3 regions of the Bacillus sp. DU-106 genome follow, and region 1 is predicted to be linked to each of the others. Evidence: riboswitches for the same ligand, from Rfam matches in the RefSeq annotation. Region 1 holds a riboswitch; each other region holds the start of a gene.
The links. Region 1 has a riboswitch for S-adenosylmethionine ahead of C3Y97_RS16270 (hypothetical protein). Riboswitches for the same ligand answer to the same signal wherever they lie in the genome.

Region 1 (4,161 bases):
TATATTAGATGAGCATAACGTGACATAGAAAAGCATACTCATATAAGGTAGGATCGCGACTTACATATTCGTTTGCCTCTTTCATGCTTCTTACATAATGTAAGGAGCATTTTTTTGTCAAAAAATCGATTCAATATGCATCCGCTATTATATAAAATTATTTGTATAATTGTAGGTGAGAACTTTTTTCAAAAGGGAGGTGTATAGTTAATGAAGTTAGTTATTCCGAAGCAACATGGTGCATGGGCCATGCTTGTTATTCCTTTTTTATTAAGTGTCATACTTGGGAAACCTACTATTTATCATATTCCATTGTTTTTAGCGTGGTTCTTTATCTATTTAGCTACGTACCCATTTCTTACGTACATAAAGCAAAGACGAAAAAAAGAGTTTTTACAAGTTGCCATTATTTATTTTATTATTGCGTTCCTATTTGGGATGATTTCTTTATTATATGAGTGGCGAATTCTTTTATTCGTAATAGTAATGATTCCATTATTTATAGTGAATATGTATTACGCTCGTCAAAAAAATGAAAGAGCACTATTAAATGATATTTGTGCGATTATTGTGTTTTGTATCGGTGGGTTAATTAGTTATTCCTTTTCAATGAAGCAAATCGATCATACAGCATTATTCATTGCGCTTATTTCATTTTTATACTTTTTAGGTAGTACGTTCTATGTGAAAACGATGATTCGTGAAAAAAATAACCCGAAGTATCGTCTTATATCTTGGGGATATCATATCGTATTAACGATAATCATATTTGTGATCAATCCGTGGTGTTCTCTTATTTTTATACCAAGTGTCATTCGAGCAATTGTGTTGTATGGCAAAAAAATTTCTATTATAAAAGTAGGAATTTTAGAAATTGCTAATTCTGTATATTTTTTAATCATAACGGCAATAATTATGAAGTATGCCATTTGAAAAAACTTCCCATCAATTGATGGGAAGTTTTTAATCTTTTTCTAAAATGTGAACGGTGTACTCGCAACGTTGAATAGCTTGTTCAACAGCATAAAGTGATTGTTCAATACGAGCGCGATTAAAATCTTTTTCAACTGTTTCGAGCGCTTCTTCTAAACAATTTTTAGCTTCTTGTAATGATTGAAAAGAATCTTGTACATATCCGCGAGCATTTTGATGCATTTCATAATCCTCCTTGCATGTTCGTATATGGGTAGTATGAACAGTAAGGAAGAAAATATAATTTGTTATATTTATTATATTTGTTTGACAATTGAAGTGGAATTACGTATAGTAAGAATTAAGTGAATATTTTCTTATCCAGAGAGGTGGAGGGACTGGCCCAATGAAACCCAGCAACCGCGATGCAGGTGCTAATTCCAGCAGAACATATTTGTTCTGGGAGATAAGACGAAGATATATACGTAACTTCTTCTTATCGGAGAGGTTTTTTTATTGCAAAAAAACCGATTACGAAAATTTATATTAAGAAGAAAGGGGTTGCGCATTACTGTGACACTCGAAAAATACGTAAAACTGCGTAGTACAGTTTATGAATATATGATAGAGCAAGATAAGCCGATATCATTGTTAGATATTCAAGAACATATCGTTTCGCATCATGAAGGAAAATTCACGAAAAAGATGTTGCATCAATTTTATTTATCAAGATTATTAGACGAACTAAAACTGGATGGGAAAATTACATTAGCTGATGAATATCTCTATGCTGAAAAAGGGGTATTGTATAAGGCGAGAAAAGGGAGCTAAGCTCTCTTTTTTTCTTAAAATAACGGAGTATGTAGAGTAAAAGACTGCTAAAGCAGCCTGATACAGGGAATGGTGTTGAGTGTGTAGTGTCAAAAATTGAATGTGCCTGAAAGAGGCAATTCATATCGGCTGCAAATGAAAAGAGACACCTTCGCCGAATAGGTGTCAGTCGTTTTGTCACGTAGACTTGCTACTTAACAGTAATTAGAATAACATGCAGGATTTTTGAAGTCAAAAGGGAATTAAAGGAAGGGGTACAATTATGTACGCTTACTTATTAAAAGATATAACGAAATGAATCCCAAAGTACATTGTAGATAAGGGATATGAATATTATGAAGATGGGCATGTAGAAGATGTTGAAATACAAGATAAAAAAGTGTTTGCTTTCGTTACTGGAAATGCAGGGAATTATGAAGTAGTTATCGATCTCGAAGATTTTTCAGAAAGTAACTGTGAGTGTCCCTATGGAAATTATTGTGAACATATGGTGGCAGTTGTTTATGATATGCAAGGTGCTGGTGAGAGTGCAGTTAAAGAGAAACTGAAAGATTTAGAAAAAGAAGAGTTACTTATATTATTAAATCGATTGTTGCAAAGTTCGAAAAACGTACAAATTGTAGAGAAGTTATTAAAGAAGGAGAAACTTTAACGTATAGAGGGAGTTGTTTTGTAGTGAACGTACTAATTATATATGCTCATCCTAACCCTTCAAGTTTTAACGCGGCGATTTTCAATCATGTGCAAAAAGGACTACAGGAAACAAATCATTCAGTTACCGTACTTGATTTATACAAAGAACAATTTGATCCAGTCCTCGTATTTAATGAAGAGAAGAAAAGACGCGATTTAGTAAATGAAGAGGAAACAGCTCGGTATAGAACGTTAGTAGAAGAAGCAGATACACTTCTATTCATCTATCCAATATGGTGGTGGGGGATGCCAGCAATTTTAAAAGGATTTATCGATCGTATTTTCGTAGCTGGATTTGCTTATAAATATGAAGGGGCTCTGCCGAAAGGATTATTGCAAGGGAAAAAAGCATGGGTTATTAATACGTTAGACTCGCCTCTATGGTACGTCGCATTGTTATATCGATCAGCAGATTGGATTATGATGAAGAGAGGTATTTTACGTTTTTGTGGCATTCGCGATATAAAACGCTCAGTGTTTCAATCTGTGAAAACGAGTAAAGTATCAAAGCGTGAGAAATGGTTATTACAAATAGAAGAAAAGGCTCGTGCATTATGAATGAAGTCGATCGTATTATAAACTGTGTTCAGTATGATGGCGAACTTTTTCGGAAGTATGTTACGTGTTTACTTCAATTGAAAAAATGCAGCGAAACATTTCAGCAAATTCAAATAGAGTTAAGAAATGATTATTTAATAAGAGGAATTTGTGAAAGAGAAGTTGATCAGGTAGTAAGGGGAAGTAAAGAATATGAAACATATTTTCTTCCTAAAGCGTTACAGTGGAATTTTTTGAGGGAACATCCACACCTGATCGGAAAAATTTGCGAAGATTTTTTTGCATTTGAGTCATTACATCTTACGGAATCAGAGTGGGAGAAGATTATAAATTGCGTGGGAAATAAGTGATTTATTATGTAAAAAAGCTAGTATAAAACTAGCTTTTTGTTTAAATAAATAAGAAACATAGACTAATGATAAAACCCGCATATAGTAAGTTCACAACACAAAATCCCATAATGTCACGAGCACCTAAACCAGCTATCGCTAATGCTGGTAATGCCCAGAAAGGTTGAATTAAATTCGTCCAAGCATCGCCCCATGCAATTGCCATTGCTGTTTTTGCAGCAGGTACACCAAGTTCAGCGCCAGCTGGAATCATAATTGGTGCTTGCACAGCCCATTGACCGCCGCCAGATGGAACGAAAATGTTAACAATGCCAGCACTTAAAAATGTAAAGAGCGGAAAAGTCGTTTCATTTGAAATGCTAATAAAGAAATTAGAAATAGCTCCTCCAAGTGAAAGTCCTTCACTATTTGCTCCAATCATCATGCCCATAATTCCTGCGTAAAACGGAAATTGAAGTAAAATGCCAGAAGCACTTTTCGTAGAGTCTGAAAAAGCACGAATATACTGAATCGGAGTACGGTGGAAAATAAGACCTGCAATTAATAACATAAAAATCACGATATCGAGAGTAAGGTTAAAACCTTTCGTATAAAAGTAATTGAAAATATAAATGAGACCTAACAATCCAACGCAAAGTGTAATAATAATGCTATTTTCCATCTTTTCAGCGAACGTATTTTTTTCTACTTCTTGAGCAGCAGCTTCTTCATGGAACACGCTAGGATCTACTGTAATCGTATGTTTTTCATCTGGATGCATCGCTTTATTAATGAGAGGCATCGTAATGAGAAAAATAATAACTGGAACGAGAGCGTA
Region 2 (4,161 bases), 2.6 Mb from region 1:
AACCATTCGGTGGCTTTAACATGTCTGGTACAGACTCTAAAGCTGGTGGACCTGATTACTTAGCACTTCACATGCAAGCAAAAACTACTTCTGAAACTTTATAAGAAATAGTAGAGGAGCTCTTCACAGAATGTGAAGAGCTCCTTTTAAAATTGAAATCCTATATATTACCATCGTTCGAAGGGAATGAGCTAAAACCTATTAATAGCGGGATAAACATGTGAACAGAAATAAAATGATGAGAAAAGTTGACTTATTAGTCATATTTTTTAGTATTCATTTTGAGAATTTCCTGTATAATACAATTTGAAAGAAAATCTATGGTTCGACAAGGAACACTCCTTTCGGTTTTGCTCACTGAAAGGAGTGTTTTTTTATGTAGCTAAAAATTCTTGCGTGCTTATTACATTTGCATATACGCCATTTAAACTAGCTAAAATTGTATTGTGAATGTAAACAGCTGGTATAGTAGCGTTCTTAAAAGACAGGTCTTTTGTAGCACAAGCATCATGTATAACGGTACATTGAAAGCCAAAATCGAATGCAGCCCTTACTGTAGCATCGATACACATATGAGTCATCATCCCACATACAACGACATGTTCAATATTTAAACGTTTTAATTGCTCTAGAAGATTAGTTTCTCGGAAGCTATTTGGATAATGTTTGACTATAACTGTTTCTTCTCTAAGTGGACGTACGCTTTCGTGAATATGTACACCTTCTGTATTAGGTAGGAAAAAAGTAGCGTCATCTTTTATAGCTACGTGTTGGATATGAAAAATAGGTTCGCTGTTTGTTCTAAAGTGTTGTAATAACTGATTAGCATATTCGCTTGCTTCTACTGGATTACGCAATTCCATCTTTCCATTTGGAAAATAATCGTTTTGAATATCGATGAGTAAAAGAGCTGTTTTCATATATTTATCTTCCTCCGAGTTTCATATTCAAATAAATTTATTCAATTCGTAGAGAAGATTCTCCTGTTTAAAAATATGAGGAAGAAGAATTTTAAATAACCTTGAAAGTTACTATTTTCTCATGAATTTTCATCTGAAAATTTTAATAAAGGAATAATTAATATTTTTCTAAAAAATGTATTGACTCTTATTATTCTGAGTTCTATAATGAGAATTAATTAAACGACAATTAAATCGATACATTCTTATCCAGAGAGGTGGAGGGACTGGCCCTACGATACCTCAGCAACGGGTTTTTTTAATACCGTGCTAACTCCAGCAAGCCATATAAAGGCTTGGAAGATGAGAAGATGTGAACGAGTACATATAAGTGCTCTCCTTCTTATCTTTATGGTTGATAAGAAGGAGAGCACTTTTTATTTTACCTCGAAAGCTCTGCTTCAAGTTTTTACAGCATATAGGAGGGGAAAAAATGATTTCTTTTAACAATGTAAGTAAAGTGTATGAATCAGCTGGGCAATCTGTTCATGCGGTGGAGGATGTAACATTATCAGTTGAGAAAGGCGAAATTTTTGGCATTATTGGTTTTAGTGGCGCTGGAAAGAGTACGTTATTACGCTTAGTAAATATGTTAGAGAGACCGACGGCAGGAACGATTTCAATAGATGATAAAGATATTACATCATTATCGACGAAAGAATTACGTAAACTGAGACAAAGAATCGGAATGATTTTCCAAAGTTTTAATTTATTTAATTCAAGAACAGTATTTGGAAATATTGCTTATCCATTAAAGTTAGCGAAAGTACCAAAGAATGAGATAAAAGAAAGAGTAAATGAACTGCTGAAGTTTGTAGGGTTAGAAGATAAAGCAAACTATTACCCAGAGCAGCTATCAGGTGGACAAAAGCAGCGTGTGGGCATTGCTAGAGCACTTGCGACATCGCCAGATATTCTTATATGTGATGAGGCAACATCAGCCTTAGATCCAGAAACAACGACAGAAATTCTAAACTTATTAAAGAAAGTAAATAGAGAATACAATTTAACAATTCTTCTTATTACACATGAAATGCATGTTGTGAAAGAAATTTGTCACCGTGTAGCTGTAATGGAGAAGGGAAAAGTTATTGAAGAAGGAAAACTGTTTGATGTTTTCACGCAACCAAAAACAAAGACGACTCAAAACTTTGTACGTTCTGTCATTAATGATCATTTACCGGAAAGTGTTCTAGCGAAAATTCAAAATGGTGGTCAAATTTATCGTCTAACATTTACTGGTGAGGAGACAGGACAGCCGGTACTATCATATATCGCAAAAAACTATAACGTCGATGTAAATGTACTGTACGGAAATATTATTGAACTTCAAAATGTGCTATTTGGAAATCTTCTTGTAGAGTTGCAAGGGGAGCAGAGGGAAATTCAAAAAGCATTACAACATCTAAGACTGCAAGTGCAGCTGAAGGAGGTAGAAGCTCATGCGAGTTGATTGGAGTATATTTTGGCCGCGCATACTAGATGCGACGGGGGATACCCTCTTAATGGTAATTGTAACCCTTATATTTGCTACAATTCTTGGTATACCGCTAGGTTTACTTTTATATGTAACGAGAAAAGGAAACTTTTTAGAAAATAAATGGGTCTTTTCTATTCTTAACATCATAATTAATACAATTCGTCCGGTACCATTCATTATCTTTTTAGTAGCGTTAAGTCCACTAACGAGAAGTGTTATCGGAACGACGATTGGAACAGCAGCAGCAATTTTCCCGATGACGTTAGTCGCATCAATTGGTATTGCTAGAATGGTTGAAACAAACCTTGTTTCCGTTCCGAAAGGAGTAATTGAAGCAGCGCAAGCAATGGGCGCCTCGCCAATTAGAATTGTTTTTGAAATCCTTGTACCAGAAGCGTTAGTACCATTAATCTTAGGTGTCACATTTATGACAGTTGGTTTAATTGAATTTTCTGCAGTTGCTGGGCTTGTCGGTGGTGGCGGTCTTGGTGATTTAGCAATGACATATGGTTATCAACGTTTTGATACATCAGTTATGTTCGTAACGGTCGTGTTACTTATTATTCTCGTACAGATAGCTCAAAATTTAGGGAATTACTTTGCGAAAGTCTTGTTACGCAGATCATAAAAAGGAAGAGAGGAAAAGAGAATGAAGAAAATTTTAGCATTTGCATTATCAGCGATTGTAGGAGTCTCAGCATTAAGCGGCTGCTCAAGTGGAGACACGGGTGCAGGAGCGAAAGAAAAAGTAGTTCGCGTCGGTGTAACTGGAACGGATGGAGACGCTTGGGAAATTTTGAAGAAAAAAGCTGAAAAAGAAGGGATTAAGATTAAACTGGTGGAGTTCTCTGATTATACAACTCCAAATAAAGCTTTAGCTGATGGAGATATTGAATTAAACTCATTTCAGCATATTGCTTTCTTAGAGCAATTTAAAAAGGAACATAAGTTAGATATTACAGCTGTTGGTACAACACAAATTGCACCAATGGGTTTATACTCTGAAAAATATAAGAAATCAAATGAAATCCCAGATGGTTCAGAAATTGCAATTCCAAACGATCCAACGAACCAAGCACGTGCATTAAAACTTCTTGATGCAGCTGGATTATTAAAGCTGAAAAAGGATTTTGGTCTATTTGGAGATCCAAGTGGTATTGCTGAAAATCCGAAGAAATTAAAAATTACACCGGTTATCGCACAGCAAACACCTCGTGTGTTAAAAGATGTAGCGGCATCAGTTATTAATAACGGTGTTGCTGGTCAAGCTGGATTAGATCCAGCGAAGGATCCTATTTTCTTAGAAGATCCAAAGAATGAAAATGCGAAGCCTTATATTAATATTTTCGCAGCTCGTACGAAAGATAAAGATGATCCAACACTGAAAAAAGTAATTGAATTATACCATTCAAAAGAAGTAACAGATGCAATTAAGAAAGAAACAAATGATGGTTCAATTTCAGTAGATCTTTCACTTGAGGAGCTTGAAAAAATCGTAAAATAATGATTGGGTTTAATGGACTAACAGAAGGAACCCCTCCGCTGTTAGTTCGTTCAACATATAAACTTAACAAACCCTAATTCTGTACCTTCCAATTTTGTATAACGTAGAATCCAATGTTTGTTAAGTAGAGTAATGGACCAGGAGTTTTCCTGGTCTTTTTTTATGAATGAAAATAGCTAGCGAACAGTAAGGTAATCCAAATTATAATGGGATAAGAA
Region 3 (4,161 bases), 850 kb from region 1:
TTGTTTCAATCACACTTTCATTCCCTACAGCAAAAGCGATGCGCCAGCCAGCCATATTGAAAGTTTTTGATAATGTGTAAATTTCAATTCCTATATTTTTCGCACCATCTGCTTGCAAGAAACTAACAGGTTTTTGACCATCAAATCCGATAGCGCCATAAGCAAAATCGTGAACAACTAATATATTATGTTTATTAGCAAAGTGAATGGTTGCATCAAAAAAATCTTTTGATGCAGTAGCACCGGTAGGATTATTTGGATAGTTTAAAAACATTAATTTTGCACGCTCTGCAATAGAGTCATCAATGTTCGTATAATCTGGTAAAAAGTTATTTTCTGCAATAAGTGGCATTCTTTCAAATTGTGCTTTTGCTAAAGCAACCCCGGATAAATAATCTGGATAACCTGGATCCGGAACGAGAATCGTATCACCAGGATTTGTAAAACAAATCGGTAATTCTACTAGTCCAGCCTTCCCACCAAACAAAATAGCAACTTCAGTTTTTGGGTTTAATTCGACGCCATATTCACGTTTATAGAATGTAGCCACGGCTTCCTTTAAGCTTTCATGTCCGCGAAATGGCGGATATTTATGATGAATGGTCTTTTCGGCAGCATCTTGTAAAGCTTTTACGATATGCTGCGGTGTTGGTTGATCTGGATTACCTTGACCTAGATTAATAACATCGTGACCAGCTGCAACGACTTTGTTAACTTTTGCAACAAGTGAAGCGAAAAATTGTGTTGGCAATGATGTTACTATCTCAGAAGGTTGAAATAATTTCATACTTTCCACCTCTTTTGAAAGTTGTTACAATTCTAGTGACAAATGATATAATCTTTCCAGTATTTTGTAAAGAGAAAAATAAGAATGGGGCTGAAAAAATGAAAGTCGCATGTATTCAAATGGATATTGTTTTTGGAGATGTAGAAAAAAATATTGAGAATGCTAAAAATAAAATAAGTGAAGCTATGAAGGAAAGGCCAGATGTTATCGTCTTACCAGAACTATGGACAACAGGATATGATTTAACGAGACTTTCTGAAATTGCAGATAGGGATGGAGTGGAAACGAAAGAAAAGTTAATAGAATGGGCGAAGCGATATGATGTACATATTGTTGGTGGGTCCATAGCAAAGCAAACAGAGCAAGGCGTTACAAATACGATGTATGTTGTAAATAATGAAGGACAGTTAGTCAACGAATATAGTAAAGTACATTTATTTCAGCTTATGGATGAACATAAATATTTAATAGCTGGTAATGGTACGGGCGAATTTAAGCTAGATGATGTTGAATGCGCTGGAACAATTTGTTATGATATTCGTTTTCCAGAGTGGATGCGTGTTCATACTGCTAAAGGGGCAAAAGTATTATTTGTTGTAGCTGAATGGCCATTAGTTCGTTTAGCACATTGGCGTTTGCTATTGCAAGCAAGAGCAGTTGAAAATCAGTGTTATGTTGTTGCGTGTAATAGAGCAGGGAAGGATCCGAATAATGTGTTTGCAGGTCATTCTTTAATTGTGGATCCTTGGGGTGAAGTTGTAGTAGAGGCGAATGAAGAGGAATCAATTTTATTTGGAGAGCTTGAATTCGAGAAAATTAAAGAAGTACGTAAAGGAATTCCAGTTTTTGCGGATCGCCGTCCAGAATTATACAAATAAAATGTTGACAAGTGATTTTTATTCTTGGTATAGTCTTCAACATAAAGTTAAAAATTCAAAAAATTATACAACTCTTATCAAGAGCAGGTGGAGGGATTTGGCCCGATGAAGCCCAGCAACCGACCGTAATACCATTGTGAAATGGGGCGTTTATTACGCCAAAAGGCACGGTGCTAATTCCAGCAGAAAGTAAAACTTTCTGGCAGATAAGAGGGGAGAAGATAAACTTCAAACCTCTTTCTTAGTGGAAAGAGGTTTTTCTATGTTAGAAAAACCTCTGAATTTAAAAAGGGGGAGAAGAAGATGGGATATTATTCATTAACAGAAATAACAGCTGTACAATATGCGAAAGATCATGGCTATTTTGAAGAGAAGGCAAATGTCATTTGTCATGAAATTGGAGATGGAAACTTAAATTACGTGTTTAAATTAGATGATGGAGAGAAATCCATTATAATAAAACAAGCACTGCCTTATGCGAAAGTAGTTGGTGAAAGCTGGCCATTGTCTATAAAAAGAGCAACGATTGAAAGCAAGGCATTACAAATTTTTGCGCAGTATGTACCGGATTATGTTCCAGTAGTGTACAGTCATGACGAAGAGTTAGCGATAACGGTAATAGAAGACTTATCAAGACTAACAATTACAAGAAAAGGATTAATAGACGGAGAAGAATATCCGCTTTTATCCCAGCATATTGGTCGTTTTCTAGCACATGTTTTATTTTACACTTCAGATTTTGGTTTACAGTCAAAAGAGAAAAGGGTACTAGAAGGTACCTTTGTAAATCCGGACCTTTGTAAAATTACAGAGGATTTAGTGTTTACAGATCCTTTTGGGCATTATGATACAAATGATTATGAGCGAGATTTACAGCTCGTGGTTGATGAACTTTGGAGTGATAAAACTTTAAAACTAAAAGTAGCACAATATAAATATAAGTTCTTAACAAGAAAAGAAACTCTTATTCATGGTGATTTACATACTGGTAGTATTTTTTCGTCACCTTCTGAAACGAAAGTGATTGATCCAGAATTTGCGGCATATGGCCCATTTGGGTTTGACATAGGTCAATTTATTGCAAATCTATTATTAAATGCGTTATCTAGAGAAGAAGAAAAGAGAAGTGTACTATTTTTCCATATAGAAAAGACGTGGAGTTATTTTGTAGAGACTTTTACAAAGTTATGGATTGGAGAAGGTGTAGAAGCATATACGAAAGAAAAACAATGGTTACCAATTATTTTGCAAAATATCTTTACTGATGCTGTTGGATTTGCCGGATGTGAACTAATTCGTAGAACAATTGGTTTAGCTCATGTAGCAGATTTAGATGAAATAGAAAATAAAGAAACAAGAATTCAAGCTAAGAAACAAGCGCTATCCTTAGGAAAAGAACTAATAAAATATGAATCTAAAAGTGCTGATATTCAACTGTTTCGAACATTATTTCAACAGACAGTTTCAAGGGGTGTAAAAGCATGAGTACAATCGTTACTGTTCCGAGATCTGTAAGTTGGAAAGGGGATGCAATTGCGGTATTAAATCAAACGAAATTGCCACATAGCACAGAATACAAAACATTAACGACTATTGAAGAGGTTTGGAAAAGTATCATAATGTTAGAAGTACGCGGAGCGCCTGCAATTGGAATTGTAGCTGCATTTGGCTTGGCGCTTGCAGCGAAAAAATATAATACTTTACATATCGAAGAATTTCAAAAGAAGTTTAATAGAGACTGTAACTATTTAGGGACATCACGCCCAACGGCAGTAAATTTATTTTGGGCAATTGATCGTATGAGAGAATCTATTCGAGAGATTACTACAATAAAAGAAGCACAAAAAATATTAGAAGAAGAAGCGCTTCGCATTCAACAGGAAGATGAAGAGGTGTGTCGAAATATTGGGGAATATGCGTTAACATGTTTTAAAGATGGCGATAATATTTTAACAATCTGTAACGCTGGAAGTATCGCAACTGCCAGATATGGAACTGCATTAGCTCCCTTTTATATTGGAAAAGAGAAAGGTGTGCGTTTACATGCATATGCGTGTGAAACGAGACCAGTTTTACAAGGTGGTCGCTTAACGACGTGGGAATTGAAGCAAGCAAATATTGATGTGACCCTTATAACAGATAATACTGCAGCTCATGCTATTCAAACGAAAGAAATAAACGCAATTATTGTGGGGGCGGATCGAATTGTCGCAAATGGAGATACAGCCAATAAAATAGGGACAATGAATTTAGCTATTTTAGCAAAGTACTTTAATATCCCATTTTACGTTGCTGCGCCACTGTCAACATTTGATGTTACGAAAGAAACTGGAGCCGAAATTATTATTGAAGAAAGAGATGAAACAGAAGTTACGAAAATCTTTGGAAAACAAGTAGCACCAATTGGAACGGATGTTTATAATCCAGCATTTGACATAACGCCGAATGAATTAATTACAGGAATTATTACTGAGAAAGGTATTATACGCGGGGATT

Region 2: it holds a riboswitch for S-adenosylmethionine, as region 1 does, so the genes downstream of both, C3Y97_RS01840 (methionine ABC transporter ATP-binding protein) here and C3Y97_RS16270 (hypothetical protein) in region 1, are expected to answer to the same signal.
Region 3: it holds a riboswitch for S-adenosylmethionine, as region 1 does, so the genes downstream of both, mtnK (S-methyl-5-thioribose kinase) here and C3Y97_RS16270 (hypothetical protein) in region 1, are expected to answer to the same signal.

What each region holds. Positions count from the first base shown of each region.
Region 1 covers NZ_CP026607.1:3,188,136-3,192,296, reverse strand. Annotated here, with positions in the region: gene C3Y97_RS16285 (ECF transporter S component) at 1-28, shown strand, start outside; gene C3Y97_RS16280 (YwiC-like family protein) at 211-933, shown strand; gene C3Y97_RS16275 (hypothetical protein) at 964-1,155, opposite strand; SAM riboswitch class I at 1,287-1,385, shown strand; gene C3Y97_RS16270 (hypothetical protein) at 1,486-1,743, shown strand; gene C3Y97_RS16265 (SWIM zinc finger family protein) at 2,042-2,395, shown strand; gene C3Y97_RS16260 (NAD(P)H-dependent oxidoreductase) at 2,419-2,994, shown strand; gene C3Y97_RS16255 (hypothetical protein) at 2,991-3,344, shown strand; gene C3Y97_RS16250 (short-chain fatty acid transporter) at 3,385-4,161, opposite strand, start outside.
Region 2 covers NZ_CP026607.1:332,808-336,968, forward strand. Annotated here, with positions in the region: gene pruA (L-glutamate gamma-semialdehyde dehydrogenase) at 1-104, shown strand, start outside; partial or broken gene C3Y97_RS01835 (cysteine hydrolase family protein) at 355-920, opposite strand; SAM riboswitch class I at 1,163-1,269, shown strand; gene C3Y97_RS01840 (methionine ABC transporter ATP-binding protein) at 1,393-2,412, shown strand; gene C3Y97_RS01845 (methionine ABC transporter permease) at 2,402-3,067, shown strand; gene C3Y97_RS01850 (MetQ/NlpA family ABC transporter substrate-binding protein) at 3,089-3,943, shown strand; gene C3Y97_RS01855 (HXXEE domain-containing protein) at 4,104-4,161, opposite strand, start outside.
Region 3 covers NZ_CP026607.1:4,041,991-4,046,151, reverse strand. Annotated here, with positions in the region: gene C3Y97_RS20395 (pyridoxal phosphate-dependent aminotransferase) at 1-787, opposite strand, end outside; gene C3Y97_RS20390 (carbon-nitrogen family hydrolase) at 802-1,665, shown strand; SAM riboswitch class I at 1,737-1,878, shown strand; gene mtnK (S-methyl-5-thioribose kinase) at 1,969-3,150, shown strand; gene mtnA (S-methyl-5-thioribose-1-phosphate isomerase) at 3,147-4,161, shown strand, end outside.